One region of the Stenotrophomonas testudinis genome, then DNA from elsewhere that is predicted to be linked to it. Evidence: predicted binding sites of a transcription regulator. Region 1 holds the regulator's gene; each other region holds the start of a gene.

Region 1 (4,190 bases):
CCGACCTGGACCAGCTGCTGGAGCGCCTGCAGGACTACAAGCTGGTGCTGATCGACACCGCCGGCCTGGGCCCGCGCGACCGTGCCCTGGCCGCCCAGCTGCAGTGGCTGCGGGCCGCCCGCCAGGTGCGCACCCTGCTGGTGCTGCCGGCCAACACCAGCTTCGGTGACATGGACGAGGTCGTCCGCCGCTTCGGCGCGGCCAACCTGCAGGGCCTGGTGCTGAGCAAGCTGGACGAGACCGGCCGCTTCGGCAACGCCCTCTCGGTGGCCGTCGACCACGCCCTGCCGATCACCTGGGTGACCGATGGACAGGACGTCCCGGAGGACCTGCACCGGGCCAGTGCAGCCAATCTCGTACTTCGCCTTGAAGATTTGCGCCGAGCGGCCGATATGCCCTGCAACCCGGAGTTGAACCATGCCGTCGCGTGAGTACGCCAAGCTGACCAATACCTTCCCGCTGTCGGCGACCCGCAGCGCGCCGCTCGGCCCTGTCCGCACCATCGCAGTGAGCGGCGGCAAGGGCGGCGTGGGCAAAACGAACGTATCGGCCAACCTCGCCGTGGCGCTGGCGGGCATGGGCAAACGCACCCTGCTGCTGGACGCCGACCTGGGGCTGGCCAACATCGACGTCATCCTCGGCCTGAACCCCAAGTTCACCCTGGCCGACCTGGTGGCCGGCCGCTGCAGCCTGGACGAGGTGATCATCGAGGGCCCCAACGGGGTCCTGGTGGTCCCGGCCGCCTCGGGCCGCCGGCACATGGCCGAACTGGCCCCGGCCGAGCACGTCGGCCTGGTCAACGTGTTCTCCGAGCTGGAACGTGATCTGGACATCATGGTGGTGGACACAGCCGCTGGCATCACCGACGGCGTGCTGACCTTCTGCCAGGCCGCGCAGGACACCGTGGTGGTGGTCTGTGATGAGCCGGCCTCGATCACCGACGCCTATGCGCTGATCAAGGTGCTCTCGCGCGAACGTGGCGTGGACCGCATCCAGGTGGTGGCCAACATGGTGCGCGACCCCAACGAGGGCCGCGTGCTGTATGAAAAGCTGACCCGCGTCTGCGAGAAGTTCCTCGCCGATGTCTCGCTGAACTACCTGGGCTGCGTGCCGCAGGATGACTGGCTGCGCCTGTCGGTGCAGCGCCAGCAGCCGGTGGTCAAAGCCTACCCGTCCAGCCCGGCCGCGCTGGCGATCACCGAGATCGCCCGCCGTACCGCCCGCTGGCAGGCGCCGACCGAACCGCGTGGCGGCGTCGAGTTCTTCCTCGAACGCATCCTCAAGCAGCGTGGGGTGACCGTATGAAAGGTGCAGCCCAGTACAAGGAAGTCCAGCGCGCCAGCGCGACCGACGTCATCGCCCAGCACTCCGATCTGGTGCGGCGCATCGCTCACCACCTGGCCGCACGCCTGCCGGCCAGCGTCGAGGTGGACGACCTGATCCAGGCCGGCATGATGGGCTTGATCGAAGCCTCGCGCAGCTATGACGCCGATCAGGGCGCCTCGTTCGAGACCTACGCCTCGATCCGCATCCGTGGCTCGATGATCGACGAGATCCGCCGTGGCGACTGGGTGCCGCGCTCGGTGCACCGCCGTGCCCGCGACGCCGCCGCCACCATCCGCCGGCTGGAGCAGAGCAGCGGCCGCGCCGCCAGCGCCACCGAAGTGGCCGCGGCGATGGACATGCCCCTGCCCGAGTACCTGCGCCTGATGGAAGACGCCTCGCGTGGCCAGGTGCTGAGCCTGGAATCGCGCATCGAGGACCAGGGCGAGCTGGACACGGTCGCCCAGGGCGGCCCGACGCCGCAGCAGGTGCTGGAACGCGGCGAATTCGGCCGCGAGCTGGGCAAGGCGATCGGCCACCTGCCCGAGCGCGAACAGCTCGTGCTGTCGCTCTACTACGAGCAGGAGCTGAACCTGAAGGAGATCGGCGCGGTGCTAGGCGTTAGCGAGTCGCGGGTCTGCCAGATCCACGGCCAGGCCGTGCTGCGACTGCGCGGCAGGCTGAAGGTCTTCGAGGCGGCCGACGCCGGCCTCGAGCAATGAACATGCGCGAGGCGGCTGCCCCCGGCCGCCCGCAGTGAACAACAAAGGAACTCTGCTTTGAACAAGAACATGCGCATCCTGATCGTTGACGATTTCTCGACCATGCGTCGCATCGTCAAGAACCTGCTGGGCGATCTGGGCTTCACCAACACCGCAGAAGCCGAGGACGGACATGCCGCGCTGTCGTTGCTGCAGAGCCAGCCGTTCGATTTCGTGGTCACCGACTGGAACATGCCGGTGATGACCGGCATCGAGCTGCTCAAGGCGATCCGCGCCGATGCCAAGCTGAAGACGTTGCCAGTGCTGATGGTGACCGCCGAAGCCAAGCGTGAGCAGATCATCGAAGCGGCCCAGAGCGGCGTCAACGGCTACATCATCAAGCCATTTACCGCGCAGACCCTGGAAGAGAAGCTCGGCAAGATCTTCGAACGCCTGGCAGCGAGCGCCTGATGGACGCCCAGGTCGACAGAAGCGCCCTCGCCCTGCGCCTGCAGGAGGCCCTGGATGCATTGGAGTCGGGTGACGAGACCGCCTGGCGCCAGCGCATCGACAGCCTGGTGGCCGCGCGCACCCAGCCGATGATGAGCGGCCTTTCACGGCTGGCCCGCGAGCTGGGCCAGGCACTGGGCGAACTGCCGACCGTGCCCGACGAGGCCGGCGAGCTGGACGATGCCTGCGCACGCCTGGACCACGTGGTGGCGATGACCGAACAGGCCACCCACCGCACCCTGGACCTGGCCGAGGAATGCCGCGCCCTGACCGAACAGCTGCGTGCAGATGGCCTGCAGCCGGGCCAGGGCGAACAGCTTGAGCGCATCCGCCACAACCTGACCGAGATCGCCCTTACCCAGAGCTACCAGGACCTGACCGGGCAGATCATCCGTCGCGTGGTCGGCATCGTCCGCCGCGTGCACGAAGGCTTCGGCGCGCTCGGCCTGCCGCCGGAACAGCATCGCACCGACCCGGAACTAGCCGGGCCGGCACTGAAGGGACTGGACCGCCACGCGGTCTCGCAGAACGACGCCGACGACCTGCTGTCGGATCTGGGGCTGTAAGCATGAGCGCGGTTGCCGACGACATCACTGCCGATTTCATCATCGAGGCCCAGGAAATCCTGGATCGCCTGGGCGAACAGCTGGTGTCGCTGGAACAGGCACCGCAGGACAACGACCAGCTCAATGCGGTCTTCCGTGGTTACCACACGCTGAAGGGTGGCGCCGGCTTCCTCGGCATCACCGCCATGGTCGAGCTGTGCCATGCGGCGGAAGAAGCGCTGGGCGCCGCGCGTGCCGGCCAAGCCGTGCTGCAGGCCCATCACTTCGATGCCGCCCAGCAGTCGCTGGACTACCTGCAGTCGATGCTCGACGCGGTGTCGTCCGGCACTGAACCCGGCTATGCGCCGCCGGAACTGATCGCCCAGTTCGACGTGCACGGTGGTGCGAGCCCCTCCACGGGCGCCGCCACGGCGGCCGCGCCGGCTGCTGCCGGCGGCGACCTGATCACCGACGACGAGTTCGAAGCGCTGCTCGACCAGCTGCACGGCGGCAACGCCCCGACTGCGGTCGCACCGCCGAAGAAGGCCGACGACGGCCTGATCAGCGAAGACGAGTTCGAAGCCCTGCTCGACCAGCTGCATGGCGGTGCCGTGCCCGGCGCCAAGCCGGTGGCTGCGGTACCGGTCGCGGCACCGCCGGCACCGGCACCTGCGCCGCGTGCGGCGGCCAAGCCGGCGGCGAACAAGCCGGTGGCCGAAGCGGAACACACCGTGCGCGTGGATACCAAGCGCTTGGACGCCATCGTCAACCTGATCGGCGAACTGGTACTGTCACGGAACCGGCTCAAGACCCTGCGCACCCGCCTGCGCGACGAAGAGCTGGACCGCGCCGTGTCGACGCTGGACATCGCCACCGCGCGCCTGCAGTCGGCGGTCATGCGCACCCGCATGCAGCCGGTCGGCAAGGTGTTCTCGCGCTTCCCGAAGGTGGCCCGCGACGTCGCGCGTTCGCTGCAGAAGGAAGTGGACCTGGAGCTGATCGGCGCCGAGACCGAACTGGACCGCAACCTGGTCGAAGCGCTGGCCGACCCGCTGGTGCACCTGGTGCGCAACGCCATCGACCACGGCGTGGAAATGCCCGACCTGCGCGA
Region 2 (4,190 bases), on a different contig from region 1:
GTCGCATGAGCAGCCCACGGGTGATGGTCGGCGTGTCCGGCGGCGTGGATTCGTCCGTGGCCGCCTGGCGCCTGGTGCAGCAGGGCGAGGCCGTGGCCGGCCTGTTCATGCAGAACTGGGCCGACGATGGCAGCGGCGACTGCCGTGCCGAGGATGACCGCCGCGACGCGGTGGCCGTCTGCGGCCTGCTCGGCATCCCGTTCCACTTCCGCGATTTTTCCAGCGAGTACTGGCAGGGCGTGTTCGAGCACTTCCTGGCCGAGTACGCCGCCGGCCGCACGCCCAACCCGGACGTGCTGTGCAACCGCGAAGTGAAGTTCAAGCATTTCCTGGACGCTGCCCGCGAGCTGGGGGCCGAGCGCATCGCTACCGGCCACTACGCGCGGGTCGCCCAGCGCGGCCAGCAGTGGCTGCTGCTGCGCGGCGCAGACCGCTCCAAGGACCAGAGCTACTTCCTGCACCAGCTGGGGCAGGAACAACTGGCCGCCACCCTGTTCCCGATTGGCGACCTGGAAAAGAGCGACCTGCGCCGGATCGCCCGCGACGTCAGCCTGCCGACCCATGCCAAGAAGGATTCGACCGGCATCTGCTTCATCGGCGAGCGGGACTTCCGCGAGTTCCTCGGCCGCTACCTGCCGGCCAGGACCGGCCAGATCCTCGACCCGGCCGACGGCAGCGTCATCGCCGAGCACCCGGGCGTGTTCTATTTCACCCTGGGCCAGCGCGAGGGCCTGAACATCGGCGGCGTGCGCGGCCGCCCGGCGGCGCCGTGGTACGTGGTCGGCAAGGATGTGGCCAGCAACGTGCTGTACGTGGACCAGGACCGGGACAGCAAGTGGATGCTGTCCGACCGCCTGCGCTCGGAAACCGCGCACTGGATTGCCGGGGCCCCACCGGCCCGCCGCTTCGAGTGCACCGCCCAGACCCGCTACCGGCAGCCGGACGAGCCGTGTACGGTCGAGGTGCTGGACGACGGCAGCGTGCAGGTGACCTTCGCCCGCCCGCAGCGCGCCGTGACCCCTGGCCAGTCGCTGGTGCTGTATGACGGCGATGTCTGCCTGGGCGGCGCGGTGATCGCCGCCACCGATGCGCCGCTGGAACAGCGCCTGCGCACCACCCCTTCTCCTTTTGAGGTAATCGCTGCATGAGTTTCACTGTCGACGACCGCGTCCTGGCCCTGGCCGGCATTGCCCAGGCCCTGCAGCAGGTACGCCGTATCGCCGATACCGGCCATTCCGACGCCGCGGCGGTACGTACCGCGGTGGACAGCGTGTTCCGCATCGATGCCGCCTCCCCGCAGGAGGTCTTTGGAGACCGCCACGCGCTGAAATCCGGCCTGCGCCTGCTGCACAACTACTTCCGCAACCAGGGCCAGGACCCGATCCTGCCCAAGCTGGCCCTGTCGGTGCTGCAGCTGGAGCGGCGGTTCGTGCAGGACGGTGCCACCGTGAACAAGGTCGCCTCGGGCATCGAGCGTGCCCAGCGCCAGGCCGCCGAGCTGGGCGACAGCGGCCACCCGGACGTGCTGGCCAGCCTGGGCGGCCTTTATGCCGACACCATCAGCCACCTCAAGCCGCGCGTCATGGTGCAGGGCAACCCGCACTACCTGGGCCAGGCCGGGGTGGTGGCCGAGATCCGCGCGCTGCTGCTGGCCGCCGTGCGTGCGGCCGTGCTCTGGCGGCAGCTGGGCGGCAGCTACTGGGACTTCCTGCTCAGCCGCAAGGCGATGACCGAAGCCGTGGACCGGCAGCTGGCCTGAGGGGCCGGGGTCGGATTCCTTTCCGGCAAGGAAAGGGCTCTGACCCCTGACGCAGCAAGGCGTCGGAAATCCGGCGCATCCAGAAGCCACATCGACGTTAAAGAGAAAGGGGGCACGGCCGATACATCCTCCGTGCACCTCCCGAGAACGTCCATGTACTCACGCATTTTCATCCGTCTGGCCGCCCCCCTGGCCTTGACCCTGCTGCTCCCCTTCGCCATCGGTTTCGAATGGCCGGCCGCCCTGCGTTGGGCGATCCTGACCACGATGACGCTGAGCTGGCTGGGCTTTGCGTGGTGGACTACCCGCGCCCAGGTGCAGCGTTCCCCGGAACATGCCCGTGTCCTGCGCGAGCAGGACCAGCTGCTGACCGAACTGCGCAACTTCGTCGGCAACGAAATCGACGGCTCGCGCGGCGAAGTCGAACGCGCCCGCGACCTGATCCGCCAGGCCGTCTCCAGCCTCGGTGGCAGCTTCGATGCGATGAACCGCAAGTCGCGCCAGCAGAGCCAGGCCCTGTCGCGCATCGTCGACCGCGCCGGTGACGAAGGCAACGCCGGCCTCGACGTCGCCCGCTTCGCCCAGCACGCCAACCACCGCATGGAACAGCTGGTGGAAGCGCTGGAACAGGTGAGCGGCCAGAGCAGCACCACCGTGCAGCACATCGACCAGATGGCCCAGCACCTGGACGGCATCTTCGCCCTGCTGGAAGACGTCAAGTCGATTGCCGACCAGACCAACCTGCTGGCGCTGAACGCGGCCATCGAAGCGGCCCGTGCCGGTGAAGCCGGTCGTGGCTTCGCGGTGGTGGCCGACGAAGTGCGCAACCTGTCCGAGCGCTCGACCACCTTCAACGAACAGATCCGCAAGCTGGCCCACAGCTCCAAGGACGCCATCGCCAAAGTGCGCGAGACGGTCTCGCACATGGCCTCGCGTGACATGGACCGTTCCCGCGAAGCGCGCCAGGAAGCGGCGGCGATGCTGGACAACGTGGCCCAGATCAATGCCTCGCTGGGCGATGGCATGCGCGAAGTGTCCGAGTGCGCCCGTTCGATCGACGGCAGCGTGGCCGAGGCCGTACGTGCCCTGCAGTTCGAAGACATCGCCACCCAGGCCCTGGGCGGCGTGCACACCCACCTGGACCGCCTGACCGCGATCAACCGCGAAGCCGTGGCCCTGCAGGAACTGCTGCACCGTAACGGTGGCGTGTTCGACGAAGAGATCGCCACCGCCCTGCAGCGCACCGGCAGCCGACTGCGCGAACTGCGCAGCGAGTGGGAGCGCCCGCCGCACAAGCCGGTAGCCCAGCAGAACATGGGCGCCGGCACGGTCGAGCTGTTCTGATCCTGATGTCCGCTGCCTGCTCCGGCAGCCTGCAAGGCCCCGGTCATTCCGGGGCCTTTGCCTGTAACCTGCCGTTGGATGCCCCCGACCCGCGCACCATGACCCTGATCCGCGCCCTGCCCCCGATCGACCCCAACGAACGCCCGCGCAACCCCAGCGTGCGCGAACAGCTGCAGCAGCTGGAGGCGGTCGCACGCGAGGAGATCGAGGAACTCAGGCAGCTGGCCGATGCCCGCCCTGCCCCGTCGGCGATTGCGGGTGAACTGTTGGGGATGGCCTGGGATCTTGGGCTGGACGGGGATTCGCTATAGTTCCACGCCGTGCATGGATGGGCCGTTGCCCATGGCATGATGCGCCGGTCCCGTTCATGGAAGACCGATGGCCATCGCCCTGATCGCATTGATGCTGATCGAATTGCTGTTGCTCTCTGCGTGGGTGCCGCTCTTCTTTCGCACGGGCATCGTACTGTTCAACCAGCGCATTGCCGCGTCACCTGACAACCTCAAGCACCTTTCGCTGGGCGGCCTGGAACACGACCTGCCGATCGAGAAATGGGCGCGTCTGTCATTCCAAGCATTGCCCGATGGCAGCGTGGCATTCCGCGAGAGCTTTGCGCCGGGCTTCGGTGGGCGCTACTTCCCGCTGATGCGCGGTCAATTGGTGATCGACAGCCGGCGCCGTGAGGTACGGGTGATCGGCCGCTGCAGCTGGTTCGCACTGGTCCTGACCCTGCTGGTGGTACCGATCATGCTGGTGCGGCCGATGGCATGGCCGATGCTGGTATGCCCGCTGATTTTCTACGTGGGCTATCGCATCCAGCGGCGGCGCTATGCCAACGTGGTCGAGGCGGTGCAGGCACGGCTGCGGCCGGAGTTCTGACAACGGTTCATCGACCCTCAGTAGATCCACGCCATGCGTGGATGGTCGCGAGTGCGAGCATCGATGCCGACCAACGGTCAGCACCTACCGGGGCTATCGGGCCAGGGCGACTTCCGGGGTGGCGTGCTGCTGGCGCAGCCACAGCGCCAGGTCGCGCGGGCTGAGCGGGCGCGAGTACAGGTAGCCCTGGATCTCGTCGCAGCCCTGC
Region 3 (4,190 bases), on a different contig from region 1:
CCGCCGATGCCGCCAGGCTGTTGGCCTGCTGCGCATGCTCGGCGTTCTGGCGCACGGTGGAGGTCAGTTCCTCCATCGATGCCGCCGTCTCTTCCAGGTTGGCCGCCTGCTGTTCGGTGCGGCGCGACAGGTCGCTGTTGCCCGAGGCGATCTCGCCGGCCGCCAGGCGGATGCTTGCCGCCGACTGCTGGATCTGACCGACGATCTGGGTCAGCTGCTGCACCGTGCTGTTGGCATCGTCGCGCATCACCGCGAACACGCCGTGGAAATCACCGTGCATGCGTGTGCTGAGGTCACCTGCGGCAATCGCGCGCAGCAGCGTGGAGAGCGCGGCGAGGTTGTGGTCGCTCACCTGCATCATGGTGTTGAGCGTTTCGACCATGCGGCGGAAGTCATGCTCGAAGCGCTCCGCATCGCCGCGCACCGCGAAGTCACCCGCTGCCGCCGCGGCGGCCAGCTGCTGGATCTGTTCGTTGATGGCCCCCAGGTTGGCCTTGGTGGTGGCCATGGCCGCGGTGAAGACGGCCTTCTCGCCCGGCAGGGCCTCCATGTCCACGCTGAGGTCGCCCACTGCGTAGCGCTGCATCACCTCCACCAGGCGCTGGGTGACCGCGTTGCTCGACGCCACCAGCTGGTTGCTGTCGGCCACCATGCGGCCGTACTCGCCCGGGAAGGCACTGGCATCCATGCGGTAGCTGATCTGGCCTTCGTCATGGCGCTGCGCCATGTCCGCCTGCGCCGCCATCACTGCCTGCAGCGTGCCGCGCATGCCCTGCATCGCCTCCAGCAGGCGACCCACTTCATCGTTGCCGCGCGGCGGCAGTGCGGTGTCCAGCTTGCCGGCCGCCACGTCGCTGGCGATGCGCACGGCCTGCGCCAGCGGACGGATGGCCAGGCCACGCAACAGCACGTAGACGCCGGCGCTGAGGGTGAGCGCGGCAATCACGCCGACCAGCAGCGTCAGCCACAGCAGCTGCCGGGCTTCGGCGACGATCACCGCGTGCGGCACGACCACGCCCAGCGCGAAGTGCTGCGGTGCATCGCCGACCTGCATCGGCACGTACAGGCGCACGTTGCCTTCGGCATCGGGCTCGAACGCCTCGAAGGTCCTACCCTCGGCGATCTGCGCCAGCATCTTCTGGGTGGCCGCATCGGTACGCCGCTTGCCGATCTCGGCAGCATTGGCCGCCGCCAGCACTACGCCCTTGGGCGAAAGCAGTTCGACCCGGCCGGCTCCCATCGGGGTCAGCGTGGCCAGGTGCTTCTGCAGTGCCGCCAGCGAGAAATCGACGGTGAACACACCGAGGAAGGTGCCGTTCTCCACGATCGGTGTGCTCAGCGTGCTCATCAGCACCTGCTGGCCGCCGATGGCATAGGAATAGGGCTCGCTGACCTTGGGCAGCTTGTCGCGGCTGGGCCCCATGTACCAGTCACCCGAGCCGTCGGGAAGATCGGTGTAGGCAGTCATCGGCGACTGCTGCGGCTTGCCGTCCTGCCAGGCCCAGTAACTCATGTAGCGGCCGGTGGCATCGTGCGCTTCGCTGTCCACGAAGTCCGCATCCTTGCCGTCGAAGGCATTGGCCTCCCACATGGTGCTCTTGCCCACCCACTCCGGGTGCGCCTGCAGCTGCTCGCCGATGACCGCGGCCAGCGCGGCACGGTCCGGGGCATCGCCGCGGGCACGCTGTGCCAGCACGGTTTCCACCATCGCATCGTTGCTGGCGAAGGCCGTGCCCAGATCGGCAGACACCTTGCGCGCTTCGGCGACGGCTTCACTGCCCATGGTCAGGCGCGAGGCGTTGACCAGGCTGGCACTGGCCTGGCGGTAGATGAGGAAGGCGGTGATGCCGAAGCAGAGCAGCGCGATCGAAGCAGTGCCCAGCATCAGCTTGTGGGCGATGCTGCCCGGGCGACGGGCAGCGGCAGAGCGGGAAGAAGGCATGGACAGGTCCGCAGGCAGTTCAGGACAACCGGCACCACGACGGCACCGCGCAGGTGCGCGATCCCTCGCGCGGCCGCCTGCCAGCTGCGGATCGAAACCCACGGTGGCGAGGCACGCATCGGGTTAGCGGCAGCAGGTGGGCCGGATTGAGGAAAACCACCTGCTCGAACCTGAACGCGCTCAGCCATGGCGTCGGACGAAGAGCAGTCAAGCATGGCTCGACTCTACAGAGGCGGCGCAGTCGAGCATGGCTCGACTCTACAAAAGCGGCAGCATGCGCGGCAGTACCTCGATGCTGCCCACGGCGTACTGCTGCAGCACGCCTTCCGGGCCGAAGCGCGGTTGCCAGCCCAGCGCCTGGCGCAGCCGGCTGCTGTCGTACACGCGGTCGATGCTGAGCGGCAGCGGCCAGCCGCGGCGGTCGAACTCGACCAGCAGCTGCGGTACCCGGCGGGCCAGCACCTGCCGCGGGTTGGCGGCCAGCTCCAGGCAGTCGCTGCGCTGGAATGGACTGGCCGCGCAGGCGATGTAGCGCTGGAACGGCCCGCCCTCATCCACCAGCAGCACCGCGTGGGCACTGGCCACGTCGCGCGCATCGATGCCACGGTGCAGGCGGAACATGGCCATGCGCTCGGGCGACTCGGGGAAGCAGCGCGCCATGCGCAGCACGCGCACCTCGAAGCCTTGCCCCGCCGCCTGCTCGGCCAATGCTTCGGCCTGCAGCTTGGTGCGATGGTAGATGGTGCGTGGCAGCGGTTCGGTCGTTTCGTCGATCCAGCGGCAGCCACCGGCCACCACCGCGTGGCCATACAGCGCCGTGGTGCTTGTCAGCACGAAGCGGCGCGCACCGGCCTGACGGGCCAGCTGCAGCAGCTGCGCGGTCGCGTCCACGTTGATCTGCTCGAACACCGCATCAGGCACCAGGCCGACGTGCGGCGCGTGCAGGGCCGCAGTGTGGATCACCGCATCCACACCCCGCACGGCACGCTCCAGCGCATGGCGGTCGGTGACATCGGCAATGATGCGGGTGGTGTTGAAGGGCATGCGGTCCAACCCCACCACGTCGTGCTCTGCGGCCAGCGCACCGAAGATCGCGCGCCCGATCCGCCCGGAACTTCCGGTCAACAGGATCTTCATTGAATCCATTCGCTCGACAGCGCCCGGGAGCTACCGGGATCCCTCGATTCTAGGCTCGTGCACGGGCGCGGGAAAAGCCTGTTCACCTGCGTGACGCGATAGCGAAGCGTCAAGCGCGTGCATGGCCAGCGTGAAAGCGGCGCCGCGAACATGCACCTGCCATTACCGTGGGCTGTGCAGCATGGGACCGGTCGTCGAAGCTGGCGGCGTCCCTTCCGCACAGGAGACACAGCATGGCCAACGCACCCCACGGCACACAGAATCGCGGCTTCGCCTCGATGGATGAAGAAAAGCAGCGCGCCATCGCCGCCAAGGGCGGCCGCGCGGCCCACGCATCGGGCAACGCGCATGAATTCAATTCCGCCGAAGCACGCGTCGCCGGCCGCAAGGGCGGCGAAGCGATCAGCCGCAACCGCCAGCACATGGCGGCGATCGGCCGCGAGGGCGGGCATGCGCGGCATGCCAATGCGCAGCGCCAGCAGCAGCAACAGATGCAGGACGAACCGCAGGCACCTGCCGCACCGGCGTCGCCCTACCCGCAACAGGGCTGACCCCTCGTCTGGGCCAGTCCATCCGGGCCAATAACGACAAGGCCCCGCCAATGGCGGGGCCTTGCACTGCAGCGATCACTCAGCCGAAGCTGGCATCAGGCCGCCTTCATCGCATGCTTGCGGTCGCGCATCACGCGGTGGCAGTCCTGCACTTCCGGCAGCCACGCGGTCACTTCCTGGCGCACGGCCGGCGGCAGCTCGTTGTCGTTGAGCACGTCCTTGAACGCGGCCAGCAGGCGGTCTTCGGATTCTTCCAGCTCGGCCACGTAGCCGTAGTTGGTATCGCCGAAGGCGGCGCGCACCTTGCCGTAGAACTGCTGCATAGAGCCGACCATGGTGCCGTGCTCAGCCGGCTTGCCGCCGGTGGCCACGACGGCGCTGCTCAGCGAAGACACGATGCGCGCCTTGACGCCGGCGATGCGCACGAACAGCGCGGACAGCTCGGTGTCCTTCACCTTGGTGGCGGCTTCTTCGTAGAACGACTTGCCGTCGCGGGCGATCTCGATCAGGTCGTTGAGGCGATGTTCGATGGTGGACTGGGTGCTCATGGTGGTTCTCCT

What was found. Region 1 encodes FliA, which starts transcription of late flagellar genes. Its sites were predicted from a motif close to TAAAGTTTNNCNNNCNNNGGCCGATAA; they were not measured.
Region 2: the regulator FliA is predicted to act here: its motif matches at 1,858-1,884, upstream of NQ204_RS01590 (methyl-accepting chemotaxis protein).
Region 3: the regulator FliA is predicted to act here: its motif matches at 2,066-2,092, upstream of NQ204_RS12135 (methyl-accepting chemotaxis protein).

What each region holds. Positions count from the first base shown of each region.
Region 1 is NZ_JAMOKY010000054.1:683-4,872, forward strand. Features, by position in the region: partial or broken gene flhF (flagellar biosynthesis GTPase FlhF) at 1-431, shown strand, start outside; gene NQ204_RS18515 (MinD/ParA family protein) at 418-1,305, shown strand; gene NQ204_RS18520 (RNA polymerase sigma factor FliA) at 1,302-2,045, shown strand; gene cheY (chemotaxis response regulator CheY) at 2,103-2,495, shown strand; gene NQ204_RS18530 (protein phosphatase CheZ) at 2,495-3,100, shown strand; gene NQ204_RS18535 (chemotaxis protein CheA) at 3,103-4,190, shown strand, end outside.
Region 2 is NZ_JAMOKY010000002.1:40,860-45,049, reverse strand. Features, by position in the region: gene NQ204_RS01605 (NUDIX hydrolase) at 1-9, shown strand, start outside; gene mnmA (tRNA 2-thiouridine(34) synthase MnmA) at 6-1,148, shown strand; gene hflD (high frequency lysogenization protein HflD) at 1,145-1,759, shown strand; gene NQ204_RS01590 (methyl-accepting chemotaxis protein) at 1,913-3,103, shown strand; gene NQ204_RS01585 (hypothetical protein) at 3,202-3,414, shown strand; gene NQ204_RS01580 (hypothetical protein) at 3,482-3,982, shown strand; gene NQ204_RS01575 (EAL domain-containing protein) at 4,076-4,190, opposite strand, start outside.
Region 3 is NZ_JAMOKY010000019.1:45,764-49,953, reverse strand. Features, by position in the region: gene NQ204_RS12135 (methyl-accepting chemotaxis protein) at 1-1,942, opposite strand, end outside; gene NQ204_RS12130 (NAD-dependent epimerase/dehydratase family protein) at 2,201-3,079, opposite strand; gene NQ204_RS12125 (KGG domain-containing protein) at 3,313-3,630, shown strand; gene NQ204_RS12120 (PA2169 family four-helix-bundle protein) at 3,726-4,178, opposite strand.